DNA from 3 places in the Streptomyces sp. NPDC005263 genome. Region 1 is predicted to be linked to each of the others. Evidence: riboswitches for the same ligand, from Rfam matches in the RefSeq annotation. Region 1 holds a riboswitch; each other region holds the start of a gene.
The links. A riboswitch is a leader RNA that binds a small molecule or an ion and turns the genes downstream of it on or off. The one in region 1 is predicted to bind cobalamin.

Region 1 (5,960 bases):
TACCGACGGGTTCTGGGAGTCGGCCGGCCGGGCCTTCGCGAAGCTGCACTCGGTGCGCGGCGACCGGTTCGGCTGGGACAGCGACGGATGGCTGGGCCTGCTTCCCCAGGAGAACGGCTGGACCGAGGACGGCCACGCGTTCTTCGCCGAGCGCAGGATCCGCCGCTACCTCCGCGAGCCCAAGGTCCGCGGCGCCCTCGAACCGGCCGACCTGTCCGGCCTGGAGCGGATCTGCGAGCGCCTTCCGCAGCTCGTCCCGGCGGCCCCGAGCGTGCTCAACCACGGCGACCTCTGGCCCAACAACCTCGTCGCGGACCCGGCCGGCGAACCCGTGTTCATCGATCCGGCGGTGTGCTGGACGTGGGCCGAGTCCGACCTCAGCATGATGTACTGCTGCGACCCTCCGCCGGACCGCTTCTTCCGCGCGTACGAGGAGGTGTCCCCCTTGGCCGACGGCTGGCGGGACCGCATGCCGCTGCTGCACCTGCGAGAACACCTCGCGGCTCTGGCCCACTTCGGGGTGTACGGCGACACCGTGGCCCGAGTCCGGGACGTCGTGCGTACGTTCTCCTGAACCGGCACGCGTGGGTCCGCTCGTATCGAGGCGCTCGTATCGAGGCGTTCGGGTCGGGCAATTGTATCCGCTCACGCAACCAACACATCGGATCTCTTGCTGGATGTTGACGACTCATCGCGTCATCTCTACCTTTCGACCTGAGATAGCTCCGATGAATCTCGGTGAGATGAACCTCTGCGAGTCGTACGAGCCAGGAGGCGCTATGCCCAGCCCGTCCAGCCGTCGTTCCAGCCGTCCGTCCAGACGTACGGTGCTTGCCACCGGCTCCGCGATCGGCGGGACACTGCTCGCGGGGGGCCTGCCCACCCCGGCCGGAGCGGCGACGACCGACCCGCAGGGCACCGACCCGCACGGCGCCGACCCCTGGCGCACCGTCCTCGACGACGCCGACCTGGTCTGGCAGCGGATGCCGAAGACCTGGTACGAGGGCCCGTATCTGGGCAACGGCTTCCTGGGTTCGGGGATCTACGCCGAAGCGGGCACCGAGGCCGACACCTTCCGGGCCGTCCGCTTCAACGTGCAGCACTCCGAAGTCCAGGATCACCGCCCGCAGTTCGGGTCGCTGTTCGGCCTCGCACGGCTGCCGATCGGTCACTTCACGCTGGAGCCGGTGGGCACCATCACCGGCCTCGACTGGCGGCTCGGGCTGCGCGACGCCGAACTGACCGGCACCCTCACCACGGACCGGGGCACCCTCACGATCCGCGCCCTGGTGCACAACTCCCGCTCCGTGCTCGCCGTCGAGGTGACACCGAGCGAGGGCGAACGCGACTTCGCGTGGGTGTTCCACCCGGCGGAGGCGATCAGTCCGCGCGCCGCGTTCAAGCCGCTGCCGGAGGGATACCAGGCCAACCCGCCCGCCGAGACCCGCCAGTACGGCGGCGTCTCCGCTGCCGTGCAGCCGCTGCTCGCGGGCGGGCAGCACGTCACCGCGTGGCGGGAGCGCACATGGGGGCGTACCCGGACGCTGTATGTGCATGTCGCGCACTCGTATCCGAAGTCGACGGCGCTCGGGCGCGCGTCGGCCGCGGTCCAGAGCGCCTCGAAACTCCCGTACGACGCACTGGCGGTGCCGCATCGCGCCTGGTGGAACGCCTACTACCGGAAGAGTTTCCTCTCGCTGCCCGACGCCCGCATGCAGCGCTTCTACTGGATCCAGCTGTACAAGACGGCCTCCGCGGCCCGGCGCGACGCGCCCGTCATGGCCACCTGCGGCCCCTGGGTGGAGCCCACGCCGTGGCCGGCGACCTGGTGGAACCTGAACGTGCAGTTGGAGTACTGGCTGATCCACGGCTCCAACCACCTCGAACTCGACGCCGTGACAAGGGCGTTGAGCGAGTTCCGGGACAACCTCAGGGCGGAGGTGGCGCCCGCGTACCGCGCCGACTCACTGGGGATCCCGCGCACCACCGACGCCTCGCTGGTCAACGGCGGCGCCACCGACCCCGTACTGGGCTACGGCGTCGGCATCCCGGGCCAGGACCCGCCGACCCCCGAGGTCGGCAACCTCACCTGGGCCCTGCACAACGTCTGGCTCAGCTATCGCCACACGATGGACGAGTCGATCCTCCGTGACGTCCTCTTCCCGCTCCTGCGCAAGGCGATCAACTACTACCTGCGCTTCCTGGAGCCGGGCGCCGACGGCAGACTGCACCTGCCGGCCACCTTCTCACCCGAGTACGGGGGGAACTCGCGGGACTGCAACTACGACCTGATGCTGCTGACATGGGGCTGCCGCACCCTCCTCGAGTCGGCCGAACTCCTCGGCCTCGACGACGAGTTGGCGCCGCGCTGGCGCGAGGTGCTGAGCAGGCGGGCCGCGTATCCGACGGACGGCAACGGCTTCATGATCGGCGCGGACATCCCGTTCGCGAAGTCGCACCGTCACTACTCGCACCTCCTGGCGGTGTACCCGCTGTACGAACTGACCGGCCGTACGCCCGACGAGAAGGCCCTGATCGAGAAGTCCCTGGCACACTGGGTGGGCTTCGAAGGGGCTCTCCAGGGCTATACGTTCACGGGCGCGGCCTCCATGTCGGCCCTGCTGGGCAAGGGCGAGGACGCGCTCAGCTACCTGGGCCAGCTGATGACCCGCTTCATCCAGCCCAACACCATGTACAAGGAATCGGGCCCCGTCATCGAGACCCCCCTCTCGGCCGCCCAGTCCCTCCATGACATGGTCTGCCAGTCCTGGGGCGGCACCATCCGCGTCTTCCCCGCGCTGCCCGCCGCCTGGGCGGACCTGACCGTGCACGACTTCCGTACCCAGGGGGCGTTCCTGCTCAGTGCCGTACGCAAGGGCGGGGTGACCCGCTGGGTACGGCTGGTCAGCGAGGCGGGCGCCCCCTGCGTCGTACGGCACGGCGTCCCCGGCCCGATCGAGGTACGCGACGGCGGCGGACGCCCCCTGCGGTACCGGTCCTTGGGTGACGGGACGATCCACGTCACCCTGCGCAAGGGCGAGTCGGCTCTCATCACCGCCAAGGGCGACCGTCCCGACCTGCGGATCACTCCCGTCGAGCCGAACGAGGAGGCGCCCCGCTGGGGACTGCCCGGGTGACCGGGCTCCGACCGACGCGCCCCCCCCCGGGCCACCTCGGTGAGTCCGGCATTGAGAAGATCGTCCATGACCGGCATGTCCATCAGTCGTGGAAGGAACCAACGATCATGCGCGTCACCATGGCCCGCGGCCTGACAGGGACATCCGGATGACCGGCGGCGAGGAACCCGTCCTGCTGCACACCACCGGCCGGGTCGCCCACATCATGCTCAACCGGCCGAGGGCCATCAACGCCCTGAACCACGTCATGGTGCGCCGCATCGGCGACGCACTGGCCGCGTGGGCGGACGATCCGGCCGTGGAGGCCGTCGTCCTCACCGGCGCGGGGGAGCGCGGCCTGTGCGCGGGCGGCGACATCCGCGCCGTCCACGACGACGCCCGTGACGGGGACGGCGCCGCCTCGGCCGCTTTCTGGCGGGACGAGTACCACCTCAACGCCCGTATCGCCCGCTACCCCAAGCCGTACGTCGCCGTCATGGACGGCATCGTCATGGGCGGCGGTGTCGGCGTCTCCGCGCACGGCAGTGTCCGGGTGGTCACCGAGCGGTCGAGGATCGCCATGCCGGAGACCGGTATCGGGTTCGTGCCGGACGTCGGCGGCACCCATCTGCTCGCCCTCGCCCCGGGCGAACTGGGCACCCACCTCGCGCTCACGGGGGCGCCGATCGGTGCCGGGGACGCCTTGTGGTGCGGGCTCGCCGATCACTACGTACCGTCCGCCTCACTCGGGCAGTTCGTCGGCGACCTCACCGAGCTGTCCGTCCGGGAAGCCCTGGACCGTCATGTGCGGCCGTCGCCGGAGGCGGAGTTGGCCGGTCACCGGGAGTGGATCGACTCCTGCTACGCGGCCGACACCGTCGAGGAGATCGTCCATCGGCTGCTGGACCAGGGCGACCCGGCTGCCAAGGAGACCGCGCAGACCCTGCTGTCCAAGTCGCCCACCGCCCTCAAGGTCACCCTGGCCGCCGTGCGCCGCGCCCGGCGGCTCGGCACGCTGGAGCGGGTACTGGAACAGGAGTACCGCGTCTCGTGCGCGGCCCTGACCACACCCGACCTGGTCGAGGGCATCCGCGCCCAGGTCATCGACAAGGACCGCGCCCCACGGTGGTCACCGACGACTCTCGCCGAGGTGACCGACGCCGACGTGGAGCGCTTCTTCGAGCCGCTGGGCGAGCGTGAACTCGGCCTCACCGCACCGGACACCACCGCGTAGCCGACGCGGCGAGCGGGACGGACGCCGCCTCGGCGACCGCTGAGCGGGCGGTGATCCGCGTCACCTGGCGGGCGAGAACGGGATCACGCCAGGTGGCGCGGTATTGGCCCCAGACCCGACTCACGATACCGTCGCCCTGATAGACGACGGCATCACGGAAGCCGGTGAGAACCCGGCACGGTCGCGCCACTGTGGACGGTGCGCCCCCTGGGGCACCGCGAGTCAGACCCGTGGCCGTCGTCATGTGCACCACCGAGATGGGACGCGAACTCCCAGAGGAGGCTCTTGCCATGGCGCAGCATGTCGCCCAGCCGACGACCACCACCCCCGTCGTTCCCGCCAAACTCCCGCTGAAGGCCATCGCCCCGTGGGCGGTCTTCTTCGGCATCCTGATGCTGGTCCTGCTGTACTTCGTCGGCGCCGAACAGGGCGCCACCTCGGTCGTCTCCGGCGGTGACGTCCACGAGTGGGTCCACGACGCCCGCCACCTCCTCGGCTTCCCCTGCCACTGACCTGAGGGACGCCGCACACCCATGAACTCCGCGACAGTGAGAAATCTGCTCGTTCGGGGCATGCTCGCCGGCCTGGGTGCCGGCGTGCTCGCCCTGGTCGTCGCCTACTTCCTCGGCGAACCGAGCGTCGACAGCGCCATCAGCTTCGAGGACTCCCACGCCCCCGCCCACGAACACGAGGTCGAACTCGTCTCCCGTTCCCTACAGTCCACCGCGGGCCTGGCCACCGGCGTTCTGATCTACGGGGTGGCGTTCGGCGGCATCGCCGCTCTCGCCTTCTGCTTCGCGCTCGGCCGGGTGGGCCGTTTCAGCCCGCGGGCCACGGCGCTGCTGCTGTCGGGGGCCGCGCTGCTCGCCGTGTACGTCGTGCCGTTCCTGAAGTATCCGGCCAACCCGCCCGCCGTCGGCGACCACGACACCATCGGCAAGCGCACCACCCTGTACTTCCTGATGATGGTGCTCGGGGTACTCCTGGCGATCGCCGCGGTGATCGCGGGCAAGCGGCTCGCGCCGAAGCTGGGCACCTGGTACGCCACCGTCGTCGCCGTCCTCGGCTTCGCCGTCGCGATCGGGCTGGCGTACGCGTTCCTGCCCGCCGTCAACGAGGTGCCGAGCGACTTCCCGGCCGCCTTGCTGTGGCGGTTCCGGCTGTCCGCCCTCGCCATCCAGATCACCCTGTGGGCAGGCTTCGGCCTCGTCTTCGGCGAACTGGCCGAACGGCTGCTGAACCCGAAGCCGGCCACGGTGTCCGCGGGGACGACGGTGGCCGCCCCGCGATGACGCCCGGCCGGTCGAACCGGCTGCACTCAGTGGTCCGCCGCTGCCTCGACCGAGTCCAGTGGGTGCCCCAGCCGCAGGTTCCAGCGGCCGTGGCGCCCACTGATCGTGGTGGCCGTCAGCGGAGGCACGTCGAGACGCCAGAAGGCCGCTGAGGGCGCTCCCAGCACGTGGACCACCGCGGCCCGCACGACCTCCGGCTCGACGACGGCGAGCGTACGGCCGTCCGTGTCCTGGGACGCCGTCAGCCAGCCCGTCACCCTCCCGCACATGTCGTGCACGGACTCCCCGCCGTGTGGCGCGGACGCGGGATCGGCGAGC
Region 2 (5,960 bases), on a different contig from region 1:
GGCTGAGCCGCGAGGGTCCCCCGCCGAGATGGGCGGCCACCGCCGACCAGACGTCGCCGACGCCGATGTCCGCCGGGCCGATGGTGACGGCCACGGCGAGGGACCCCGCCAGGGTCACGAGGCCGGCCACCGTCCGCAACGCCGTGGCCGTGACGGACGAGGTCGTCACCCGGCGAGCCCGTCGGCGCGCAGCGCCGCGGCCACCTTCTCGATGCCGTCGACGGTGCGGATCGTGGGGTTCATGGCCTGGCCGCTGAGCGTGACGTACCTCTTGTGCTTCACCGCGTCCATGGTTTTGGTCGCCGGATCGGACTCCAGGAAGGCGATCTTCCGGGCGGCCGTCTCGGCGGTCTGCGAGTCGCGGGTGAGATCACCGATGACCAGGACGTCGGGGTTGCGGTCCGCGACGGTCTCCCAGTTGATCTGCGGCCATTCCTGCTTCGTGTCGTCGAAGACGTTCTTCGCGCCGAGCGCGTCGGTGATGATGCCGGGGGCGCCGCAGCAGCCCGCCATGTAGGGGGACTCCTGGTTGGCGAACCAGTACAGGACCGAGGTGTCGGAGGCGTCGATCCCGGAGGTGGCTCTGGCGACGCGGCTCTTCAGTGAGGCGACGAGCTTCGCGCCCCGCGCTTCGACGCCGAAGATCTTCGCCAGGTCCCGTATCTCTCGGTAGACCGATTCCATGGTCAGCGGCTGGGTGCGGGCGCCGTCGCCGTCACCGCTGTTGTCCTTGCCCTCGCAGTCGGCGGGAGAGAGGTAGGTCGGCACGCCCAGCTCCTCGAACTTCTCGCGCGGGGCCACGCCGCCCTGCCTGAGGGTGGAGGCGAAGGAGGCGGCGACGAAGTCGGGTTCGGTGTCCAGGACCTTCTCGAAGGAGGGCTGGTTGTCGGAGAGCCTGGGCACCCGGGTGTTGTCCTTCGCGAGGCCCTTCAGGACGGGGTCGGTCCAGGTGGCGGTGCCCGCCATCCGGTCCGCGAGGCCGAGGGAGAGCATGATCTCGGTGGTGCCCTGGTTCAGGGACACCGCTCGCTTCGGCGGCGACGGGATCCGGATCCGCTGCCCGCAGTTGACCAGGGTGCGGCCCGTCGCGGTGGTGGGTGAGCCGGGGGGCCCGGTGGACGAGCCGCCGCAGGCCGTCAGGAGGAGCGCCCCGGAAAGGAGCAGGGCGGAGCGGCGAACAGCAGGGGTGACGGGCACACAACATCCTCTGGCGTCGAGGGCCCGGTCGCGGGGCCCGTTCGTACGGGTCGCCAGCAGGTCTTCGGACTCGGGATCACCCGGCCGGAGCGCCTTCCCGGACCCTGGTCACATGTGACCGTCGTCCAGTGGCTCGCGTTGCCCCGCTCGTCACCCTCACCGCTGCGCGTCAGTTCCGGATTCGCACCGGATTCCCTTGACTGGCTTGGGCAAATTATCACGTTGTCACACCGGTCCGAGGGGCAGTGCGGGGCCGGGCCGTCGTCCCTGCGGCACGTGGCCGCGCCCAGCAGGGCAACGCAGGTCACAGTGACAGGGAGTGCAAGGTCACAGCGGTGTCCTCTGCCGCTCCTTTGGCGGTCTGACCTAGCATCCGAGCATGACGGTCCTGCCTGACGACGGGCTCTCGCTGGCCGCCGAGTTCCCTGACGCGACGCACGAGCAGTGGCAACGCCTGGTGGCGGGCGTCCTGCGCAAGTCGGGAAAGGAAGTCTCGGGGGAAGCAGCGGAAGACGCCCTGTCCACCGCGTTGGAGGACGGGTTGCGCACCCGCCCCCTGTACACCGCGAACGATGTGACGCCCGAGCCCGGCTTCCCCGGGTTCCCCCCGTTCGTACGGGGCGGCCGGGCCGAGGGAAGCGTCACCGGCGGCTGGGACGTCCGGCAACGGCACGCCGCGACCGGCGGCGACGCGGTGCTCGGGGATCTGGAGAACGGCGTCACCTCGCTGTGGCTGGTCGTCGGAACGGGCGGCCTGCCGCTCGGCTCCCTCGGCCGGGTCCTCGACGGCGTCCACCTCGACCTCGCGCCCGTCGTCCTGGACGCGGGCAGCGCATTCGACGCCGCCGCACGGGAGTTGCTGGGCCTGTACGAGGAGCGGGGCGTCGCCGACCACGCGGCGATCGGCAACCTGGGCGCCGATCCGCTGGCCCACCAGGCCCGTACGGGCGACGCGTCGGACTTCGCGCCGGCGGCCGCTCTCGCGCGGCTGTGCGCCGACAGATACCCGGGGCTGCGGGCCCTGACCGTGGACGCGCTGCCGTACCACGAGGCCGGCGGTTCGGCCGCGCAGGAACTGGGCGCCTCCCTGGCGACCGGCGTCGCCTACCTGCGTGAGCTGACCGAGGCGGGGCTCAGTGTCGAACAGGCCTGTGCTCAGCTGGAGTTCCGGTACGCGGCCACCGCCGACCAGTTCCTCACCATCGCCAAGCTGCGCGCGGCCCGACGGCTGTGGGCGCGGGTCGCCGAGGTGTGCGGGGCTCCGGGCGCGGGGGCGCAGGTGCAGCACGCCGTGACGTCGCCGGTGATGATGACGCGCCGCGACCCGTGGGTGAACATGCTGCGCACGACCATCGCCACGCTCGCCGCCGGGGTCGGCGGCGCCGACGCCGTCACCGTGCTGCCCTTCGACCACGCCGTGGGCCTGCCGGACGCGTTCGCACGCCGTATCGCCCGCAACACCTCGACGATCCTGGTCGAGGAGTCCCACCTGTCCCGGGTGACCGACCCGGCGGGCGGCTCCTGGTACGTGGAGCGGCTCACGGACGAACTCGCCCACGCGGGCTGGGAGTTCTTCCAGCGGATCGAGGGCGTCGGCGGTCAGGCCGCCGCCCTGCGCTCCGGCCGTCTCGCCCAGGACCTGGCGGACACCTGGGAGGCGCGCAGCGCGAAGCTGGCCGAGCGCCGCGAACCCATCACCGGTGTCAGCGAGTTCCCGTACCTCGCCGAACGTCCCGTGGAACGTGCACCGGCTCCCGAGCCGCCGTCCGGCGGGCTGCCGCGGGTGCGGCGCGACGAGGCGTACGAGGCCCTGCGGGCGCGCTCCGACGCCCATCTCGCCGCCACCGGATCCCGGCCGCGCGTCTACCTGGCCGCGATCGGCCCGGCGGCCGCGCACACCGCGCGCACGACCTTCGCCGCCAACCTGTTCCAGGCCGGCGGCATCGAGCCCGTCACGGACGGCGCCTTCGAGGACAGCGGCGCCACCGAGGTCTGCCTGTGCTCCAGCGACACGCTGTACGAGGAGCAGGCCGAGAGCACCGCGCGGGCTCTGAGGGCAGCCGGTGCCCGCCATGTGTTCCTGGCCGGCCGTCCCGGGCAGTACACGGGTGTCGACGCCTATGTCTTCGCGGGCTGTGACGCCGTCGCCGTGCTCTCCGCCACCCTCGACCGCATGGGAGTGTCCTGATGGGAATCCCCGACTTCACCGGGATCGAACTGGGGACGCCCACCGCCGACGGCGGCGCCGACGAGTGGCGCAAGGCCGTCGATACGGCGAGGGGCGGGGACGAGTCGTTCTGGGAGACCCCGGAAGGCATCGCGGTCAAACCGCTGTACACCGGCCGTGACCTGGAGGGCCTGGACTTCCTGGGCACCTACCCGGGCGTCGCCCCGTACCTGCGCGGCCCCTATCCGACGATGTATGTCAACCAGCCGTGGACGATCCGCCAGTACGCGGGTTTCTCCACCGCCGAGGAGTCCAACGCCTTCTACCGCCGCAACCTCGCGGCCGGCCAGAAGGGCCTGTCGGTCGCCTTCGACCTGCCCACCCACCGCGGCTACGACAGCGACCACCCGCGGGTGACCGGCGACGTCGGCATGGCGGGCGTGGCGATCGACTCGATCTACGACATGCGGCAGCTCTTCGACGGCATCCCGCTGGACAAGATGTCCGTGTCGATGACGATGAACGGCGCGGTGCTGCCGGTGCTGGCGCTGTACATCGTGGCGGCGGAGGAACAGGGCGTACCGCCCGAGAAGTTGGCGGGGACCATCCAGAACGACATCCTCAAGGAGTTCATGGTCCGCAACACGTACATCTATCCGCCGAAGCCGTCGATGCGGATCATCTCCGACATCTTCGCGTTCACCTCGCAGCGGATGCCGCGCTACAACTCCATCTCCATCTCGGGCTACCACATCCAGGAGGCGGGTGCGACGGCCGACCTGGAGCTGGCGTACACGCTCGCGGACGGTGTGGAGTACATCCGCGCGGGCCGTGAGGTCGGCCTGGACGTGGACGCGTTCGCGCCCCGGCTCTCCTTCTTCTGGGCGATCGGCATGAACTTCTTCATGGAGATCGCCAAGTTGCGGGCGGCCCGGCTGCTGTGGGCCAAGCTGGTCAAGCAGTTCGGCCCGCAGAACGCCAAGTCCCTTTCCCTGCGCACCCATTCGCAGACCTCGGGCTGGTCGCTGACCGCGCAGGACGTGTTCAACAACGTGACGCGTACGTGTGTGGAGGCGATGGCCGCGACCCAGGGCCACACCCAGTCGCTGCACACCAACGCCCTCGACGAGGCCCTCGCGCTGCCCACTGACTTCTCGGCGCGCATCGCCCGCAACACGCAGCTGCTGCTCCAGCAGGAGTCCGGCACCAACCGGGTCATCGACCCGTGGGGCGGCAGCGCGTACGTGGAGAAGCTGACCTACGACCTCGCCCGCCGGGCCTGGCAGCACATCGAGGAGGTCGAGGCGGCGGGCGGCATGGCCAAGGCCATCGACGCCGGCATCCCCAAGCTGCGCATCGAGGAGGCCGCGGCCCGCACCCAGGCCCGCATCGACTCCGGCCGTCAGCCGGTGATCGGCGTGAACAAGTACCGCGTCGAGACCGACGAGAAGATCGACGTACTGAAGGTCGACAACTCCTCGGTGCGTACCCAGCAGATCGAGAAGCTGCGGCGGCTGCGGGCGGAGCGCGACGAACGGGCCTGCCAGGACTCTCTCGACGCCCTCACCCGGGCGGCCGGGGGCGACGGCAACCTGCTGGAGCTGGCGGTGCGCGCGGCCCGCGCGAAGGCCACCGTCGGGGAGATCTCCGACGCCCTGGAGAAGGTGTACGGCCGGCACGCGAGCCAGATCCGTACCATCTCCGGCGTGTACCGAAACGAAGCAGGCGAGTCCCCGTCCGTGGACCGCACCCGGGCCCTGGTGGACGCCTTCGCCGAGGACGAGGGGCGGCGGCCGCGCATCCTGGTCGCCAAGATGGGCCAGGACGGTCACGACCGCGGCCAGAAGGTGATCGCCACCGCCTTCGCCGACCTCGGTTTCGACGTGGACGTCGGTCCGCTGTTCCAGACCCCGGCCGAGGTGGCCCGCCAGGCCGTCGAGGCGGACGTGCACATCGTCGGGGTCTCCTCGCTGGCCGCGGGCCATCTGACCCTCGTACCGGCGCTGCGCGAGCAGCTCGCCGAGGAGGGCCGCGAGGACATCATGATCGTCGTCGGGGGTGTCATCCCGCCGCAGGACGTGCCGACCCTGCTGGAGATGGGCGCCGCGGCCGTGTTCCCGCCCGGGACGGTGATCCCGGACGCGGCCCACGACCTGGTGACACGGCTGGCGGCCGGCCTCGGGCATCCGCGGTGATCGATCTCGACGCGTATGTGAAGGGCGTGCTCGACGGGAAACGGGCGATCGTGGCCCGCGCCATCACGCTCGTCGAGTCCACCCGGCCTCAACACCGGGCGCTGGCACAGGAGTTGCTGACCGAGCTGCTCCCGCACAGCGGGCGGGCCCGGCGGATCGGGATCAGCGGGGTGCCGGGGGTGGGCAAGTCGACCTTCATCGACGCGTTCGGCACCATGCTGACCTCGCTGGGCCACCGGGTGGCCGTGCTGGCGGTCGACCCGTCCTCCACCCGGACCGGCGGCTCGATCCTCGGCGACAAGACCCGCATGGAGCGGCTGTCCGTCGACCCCGCGGCCTTCGTCCGCCCCTCCCCCAGCGCGGGCACTCTCGGCGGGGTCGCCAAGGCCACCCGCGAGTCG
Region 3 (5,960 bases), on a different contig from region 1:
CGCCGCAGCCGTACCCCGATCCGGTACCGAACCCCGAACCGCCCCCGGCTCCGGATCCCACATCCCCACCGGCCCCTGGCCCCCCTCCGGACCCAACGCCCCCACCGGCCCCTGGCCCGACTCCGGACCCCCGTCCGACGCCCGAGCCCTCCCCGTCCCCGATTCCCCCGGGCCCGGAACCCGTGCCCCAGCCGGAACCAGGCCCGCCGCTGACCTGAGGCCACTGTCCTGAGGCCGCCGCCCGCCGCTCCCGTCGCGCGGAGGGCGGCCCGCCCCGCCCGACGCCGACGCCCGGCCGAGGGCGCGCCCGGCGTAAGCGCCCCGGCGGCGAAAACCCGCCCAACACGACGGCGGTGGGGGGGCCCCCGGGGGGCCCCCCCCCCCCGGGGGGGGGTTTTCGTTTCTGGCTACCCCACTATTGGGGCAACACCCACCCGTGGCCCCCCCCCACGGTGTGGTAAGCGCCCTACCCGGGGGGGGGGGGGGTGTGGGGCACCCCCCTTCTCGGCCCGCGGGGGGCGCCCCCGGCCCCCCGGGGGGGGGGGGGGGCGGGCCCCCCCCCCCCCCCCCCCACGTCGTTGTGACGGCTGTGACCGCGCGTGTGTGGGTCTCAGCACACTCTCCCTTCGCAGGTCAACGGCAAGTTGACGGCCCTTCCAACCCCGTGGTGGACTGCCGGGGCCATGTACGGCGGCAGAAGAGGAAGCCGGTGTGAGTCCGGCGCGGTCCCGCCACTGTCACCGGGGTAGAAAGCCCCGGGAGCCAGGAACTCTCGCCGCCGGTCTCGTCGAACCAGGGCGTGGACACCCTGAGTGAGGACATATCGCCATGCTCGGCTGCCGTTCGAGATCCCGTAGCCGCACCCCGTCTGTGACAGCGGTCGGCTGAGTCCATGCGTGCCGATCGCGTCTTCGCGTACGGCGCCGCCGCCGGCCTCCTCGGTGACCTGCTCCTCGGTGATCCTCGCCGTGGGCATCCGGTCGCCCTGTTCGGGCGGGCCGCGGGTGCCGTGGAACGGGTGTTGTGGCGGGACCACCGGGGGTGGGGCGCGCTGCACGCCGTCGTGTGCGCCGGTGGCGCCGTCGCGCTCGGGGCCGCGGCGACTCGTGCCGTACGTACCTCACCCGCCGCTTCCGTCGCGCTGACCGGTGCCGCCACCTGGGCGGTCGTCGGCGGGACGTCACTCGCGCGGGAGGCCCGGAGCATCGCTCGGGCGCTGGAGGCGGGGGACCTCACCGGGGCGCGGGCCCGGCTGCCGCATCTGTGCGGGCGGGATCCGCAGGCGCTGGACGCCGACGGGATCGCGCGCGCGGTCGTGGAGTCGGTCGCCGAGAACACCTCCGATGCCGTGGTGGGGGCGCTGGTGTGGGGAGCCGTGGGCGGGGTGCCCGGGCTTCTCGGGTTCCGGGCCGTCAACACCCTCGACGCGATGGTCGGGCACAAGTCGCCCAGGTACCGGCGCTACGGATGGGCGTCCGCGCGGCTCGACGACGTCGCGGGCTGGCCCGGGGCGCGGCTGACCGCCGTCCTGGCGGCGCTCGCGGGCCCCTGTCCGCGAGGTGCCGTGCGCGCCTGGCGGGCCGACGCGGCACAGCATCCGAGTCCCAACGCGGGGCCCGTGGAGGCGTCGTTCGCGGGCGCGCTCGGGGTGCGGCTGGGCGGGACCTTGTCGTACGGGGGCCGGGTGGAGCACCGGCCCGTGCTGAACGGGGAAGGGCGGGCCGTGGACACCCACGACATCGAGCGGGCCGTACGGCTGTCCCGCAACGTCGGTCTGCTGGCGCTCGGTGTCAGTGCCGCCGGGCGGTTTCTGATGAGGGGGCGTGGCCGATGAGTGGTGGTCTTCTGGTGGCCGGCACCACCTCCGACGCCGGCAAAAGCGTCGTCACCGCGGGGATCTGCCGGTGGCTGGTGCGCCAGGGCGTCAAGGTCGCGCCCTTCAAGGCGCAGAACATGTCCCTCAACTCGTTCGTGACGCGTCAGGGCGCGGAGATCGGGCGGGCGCAGGCCATGCAGGCGCAGGCCTGCCGGGTGGAGCCGACCGCGTCGATGAATCCGGTGCTGCTGAAGCCGGGCGGCGAACAGAGCAGTCAGGTCGTGCTGCTCGGCAAGCCGGTCGGGGAGCTCAGTGCGCGTGGCTATCACGGTGGGCGGCAGCAGCAGTTGCTGGGGACCGTCCTCGACTGTCTCGCCGAGTTGCGGGGCACGTATGACGCGGTGATCTGTGAAGGGGCCGGCTCTCCCGCCGAGATCAACCTGCGGCGGACCGACATCGTGAACATGGGCGTCGCGCGCAACGCGCGGCTTCCGGTGCTCGTGGTCGGTGACATCGACCGTGGGGGCGTCTTCGCCTCCTTCTTCGGGACCGTCGCCCTGCTCTCTCCCGAGGACCAGGAACTCGTCGCCGGGTTCCTGGTCAACAAGTTCCGGGGGGACGTCAGCCTGTTGGAGCCCGGCCTGGACATGCTGCACGGGCTGACCGGGCGGCACACCTACGGCGTCCTGCCCTTCCGGCACGGCCTCGGCATCGACGAGGAGGACGGGCTGCGGGTGTCCTTGCGCGGGACCGTACGGGAGTCCAACCTCTCCCCGCCCGTCGGCGAGGACGTGCTGCGGGTCGCCGTCTGCGCGGTCCCCCTCATGTCCAACTTCACCGACGTGGACGCGCTGGCCGCCGAACCCGGCGTCGTGGTGCGGTTCGTGGACCGGCCCGAGGAACTGGCCGACGCCGATCTCGTCGTGATCCCGGGTACCCGGGGGACGGTCCGTGCTCTGGAGTGGCTCCGCGAGCGGGGGCTGGCCGAGGCCATCGGGCGCCGGGCCGCCGAGCACCGGCCCGTCCTCGGCATCTGCGGCGGCTTCCAGATCCTCGGCGAGCACATCGAGGACGACGTCGAGAGCCGCCGCGGACACGTGGACGGGCTCGGGATCCTGCCCGTCCGGGTGCGGTTCGCCCGCGAGAAGACCCTCACCCGGCCGGAGGGCGAGGCCCTGGGCGAACCGGTCGAGGGATACGAGATCCATCACGGGGTCGCCGAGATCTCCGGGGGCGACACGTTCATCTCCGATGACCGTGGACACAGTCTGGACGGCTGCCGGGTCGGCCAGACCTGGGGCACCCACTGGCACGGCTCGCTGGAGTCGGACGGCTTCCGGCGGGCCTTCCTGCGCGAGGTGGCGGCCGCCGCGGGCCGGCGTTTCGTGCCGGCCGCCGACACCTCGTTCGCCGCGCTGCGCGAGGAGCAGCTCGACCGGCTCGGCGACCTGATCGAACAGCACGCGGACACGGACGCGCTGTGGCGGCTCATCGAGTCCGGCGCGCCGCAAGGACTGCCTTTCATTCCACCGGGAGCGCCCGCATGAGCACAGTGTTGTTGTTGTCGACCGCCGACACGGACCTGTTGGCGGCCAGGGCCGCTGACGGCGCCTCGTACCGGATCGGCAATCCGACCCGGGTGGATGTCGCGGAGGACCTTCCGGGACTCCTCGACGGCTCGGACATCGCCGTCGTACGGCTGCTCGGCGGCAAGCGGGCTTGGGAGGACGGGCTGGCGGCGCTGAAGGCGTCCGGTGTCCCGACCGTGCTGCTGGGCGGGGAGAGCGTTCCCGACGCGGAGTTGATGGCCGAGTCGTCGGTGCCCGCGGGCGTCGTCGCGGAGGCGCTTCGGTACCTCGTCGAGGGCGGGCCCGACAACCTCACCGAACTGGCGCGTTTCCTGTCCGACACGGTGCTGCTGACGGGTGAGGGGTTCGTCGAGCCGCGGAAGATGCCGGAGTACGGCATCCATGGCGGGCGTGACCTCGTCGAGGGCCGCCCGACCGTCGGTGTCCTCTTCTACCGCGCCCATGAGCTGAGCGGGAACACCGCCTTCGTGGACACGCTGTGCGACGCGATCGAGGCGACGGGCGCCAACGCCCTTCCGGTGTACTGCGGTTCGCTGCGCGGCGCCGACGCCGGGCTGTACGAGATCCTCCAGAAGGCCGACGCCCTGGTCGCCACCGTCCTCGCGGCGGGCGGCGCCCACGCCTCGCAGGCGTCGGCCGGCGGCGACGAGGAGGCCTGGGACATCGGAGCCCTCGCCGACCTCGACGTCCCCGTGCTGCAAGGGCTCTGTCTGACGTCCTCCCGGAAGGCCTGGGACGAGTCGGACGCCGCCCTGTCCCCCATGGACGCGGCGATGCAGGTGGCCATCCCGGAGTTCGACGGGCGCCTGATCACCGTCCCCTTCTCGTTCAAGGAGCAGGGCCCGGACGACGTCCCGGTGTACGTCGCCGACCCCGAGCGGGCCGCGCGGGTCGCCGGGATCGCCGTACGGCACGCCCGGTTGAGGCACAAGCCGAACGCCGACAAGAAGCTCGCGCTGGTGTTCACCGCGTACCCGACCAAGCACTCCCGGGTCGGCAACGCGGTGGGTCTGGACACGCCCGCTTCGGCGGTGCGGGTGCTGGACTCCCTCCGGGACGCCGGATACGTGGTCGAGGGCCACCCCGACAACGGCGACGAGCTGATCCACCGGCTGATCAACGCCGGTGGCCACGACGTCGAGTGGCTCACCGAGGAGCAGCTGGCCGCCGCGCCCGCCCGGGTGCCGCTGGCCGACTACCGGGCCTGGTTCGACACGCTCGACCCGGACCTCAGGGACGGCATGCTGGAGGCGTGGGGCGAGCCGCCGGGCAGCCTGTACGTGGACGGCGACGACATCGTGCTCGCCTCGCTCCAGTTCGGGAACGTCGTCGTGATGATCCAGCCGCCGCGCGGCTTCGGCGAGAACCCGATCGCGATCTACCACGACCCGGACATGCCGCCGTCGCACCACTACATGGCGGCCTACCGCTGGCTGGAGAACAGTTTCGGCGCCGACGCGATCGTGCACATGGGCAAGCACGGCACGATGGAGTGGCTGCCCGGCAAGGGGCTCGGGCTCAGCGGCGGCTGCGCCCCCGACGCGGTGCTCGGTGAACTCCCGCTCATCTACCCCTTCATCGTCAACGACCCCGGTGAGGGCACCCAGGCCAAGCGGCGCGGGCACGCCACCGTCGTCGACCATCTGGTGCCGCCGATGGCCCGCGCCGACACCTACGGCGACCTGGCCAAGCTGGAGCAGCTCCTCGACGAGTACGCGCTCGTCTCCGACCTGGACCCGACGAAGGCGCCTGCCGTGCGGGCGCAGATCTGGACGCTGGTGAAGGCGGCCGAGCTGCACCACGACCTGCATGTCGACGACCAGCCGGACGACGACTCCTTCGACGAGTTCGTGATGCACATCGACGGCTATCTGTGCGAGATCAAGGACGTGCAGATCCGGGACGGCCTGCACATCCTCGGTGGCGGTCCGGTCGGCGAGCCGCGGGTGAACCTCGTGCTCGCGGTGCTGCGGGCCTCGCAGGTGTGGGGCGGGCAGGCGAACGCGCTGCCCGGTCTGCGGGCGTCGCTGGCCGCGCACTTCGGGCTGGTGGAGAAGGAGCTGCTCGCCGAGCCGGGGGCGCCGCTCAAGGTCCCGGTGGAGCTGACGGACCTCGTCGAGGGGCCCGCCCGTTCGGCGGCTGACGCGATCGACCTGCTGGAGCAGCTGTGCCGGCGGTTCGCCGAGGGCATGGAGGAGCGGGACTGGGCGGCCGCCGAGTGCGCCGCCCTGGTACGCGAGGTGATCCGCACCGAACTCCCCGACGCGGTCGCCGTGTTGGAGTTCGCCTGCACCGAGGTCGTACCGCGCCTGGCCCGGACCACCGACGAGATCGGCCACATCCTCAAGGCGCTCGACGGGGGGTACGTCCCGGCCGGTCCGTCGGGCTCGCCGACCCGCGGGCTGGTCAACGTCCTGCCGACCGGCCGCAACTTCTACTCCGTCGACCCCAAGGCCATTCCGTCCAGGCTGAGTTGGGAGGTCGGCCAGTCGCTCGCCGACTCGCTGGTCCAGCGCTACCTCCAGGACACCGGCGAGTACCCGAAATCCGTCGGC

Region 2: another riboswitch for cobalamin. It lies ahead of ACFYRY_RS33675 (ABC transporter substrate-binding protein); the one in region 1 lies ahead of ACFYRY_RS24285 (CbtB-domain containing protein).
Region 3: another riboswitch for cobalamin. It lies ahead of ACFYRY_RS33555 (cobalamin biosynthesis protein); the one in region 1 lies ahead of ACFYRY_RS24285 (CbtB-domain containing protein).

What each region holds. Positions count from the first base shown of each region.
Region 1 covers NZ_JBIAKJ010000005.1:364,351-370,310, reverse strand. The annotation lists gene ACFYRY_RS24300 (fructosamine kinase family protein) at 1-574, shown strand, start outside; gene ACFYRY_RS24295 (glycoside hydrolase family 95-like protein) at 780-3,137, shown strand; gene ACFYRY_RS24290 (enoyl-CoA hydratase/isomerase family protein) at 3,286-4,350, shown strand; cobalamin riboswitch at 4,463-4,603, shown strand; gene ACFYRY_RS24285 (CbtB-domain containing protein) at 4,641-4,862, shown strand; gene ACFYRY_RS24280 (CbtA family protein) at 4,884-5,642, shown strand; gene ACFYRY_RS24275 (histidine phosphatase family protein) at 5,669-5,960, opposite strand, start outside.
Region 2 covers NZ_JBIAKJ010000009.1:173,811-179,770, forward strand. The annotation lists gene ACFYRY_RS33670 (FecCD family ABC transporter permease) at 1-139, opposite strand, end outside; gene ACFYRY_RS33675 (ABC transporter substrate-binding protein) at 166-1,197, opposite strand; cobalamin riboswitch at 1,235-1,417, opposite strand; gene ACFYRY_RS33680 (methylmalonyl-CoA mutase family protein) at 1,577-3,385, shown strand; gene scpA (methylmalonyl-CoA mutase) at 3,385-5,559, shown strand; gene meaB (methylmalonyl Co-A mutase-associated GTPase MeaB) at 5,556-5,960, shown strand, end outside.
Region 3 covers NZ_JBIAKJ010000009.1:140,456-146,415, reverse strand. The annotation lists cobalamin riboswitch at 660-792, shown strand; gene ACFYRY_RS33555 (cobalamin biosynthesis protein) at 893-1,834, shown strand; gene ACFYRY_RS33550 (cobyric acid synthase) at 1,831-3,363, shown strand; gene cobN (cobaltochelatase subunit CobN) at 3,360-5,960, shown strand, end outside.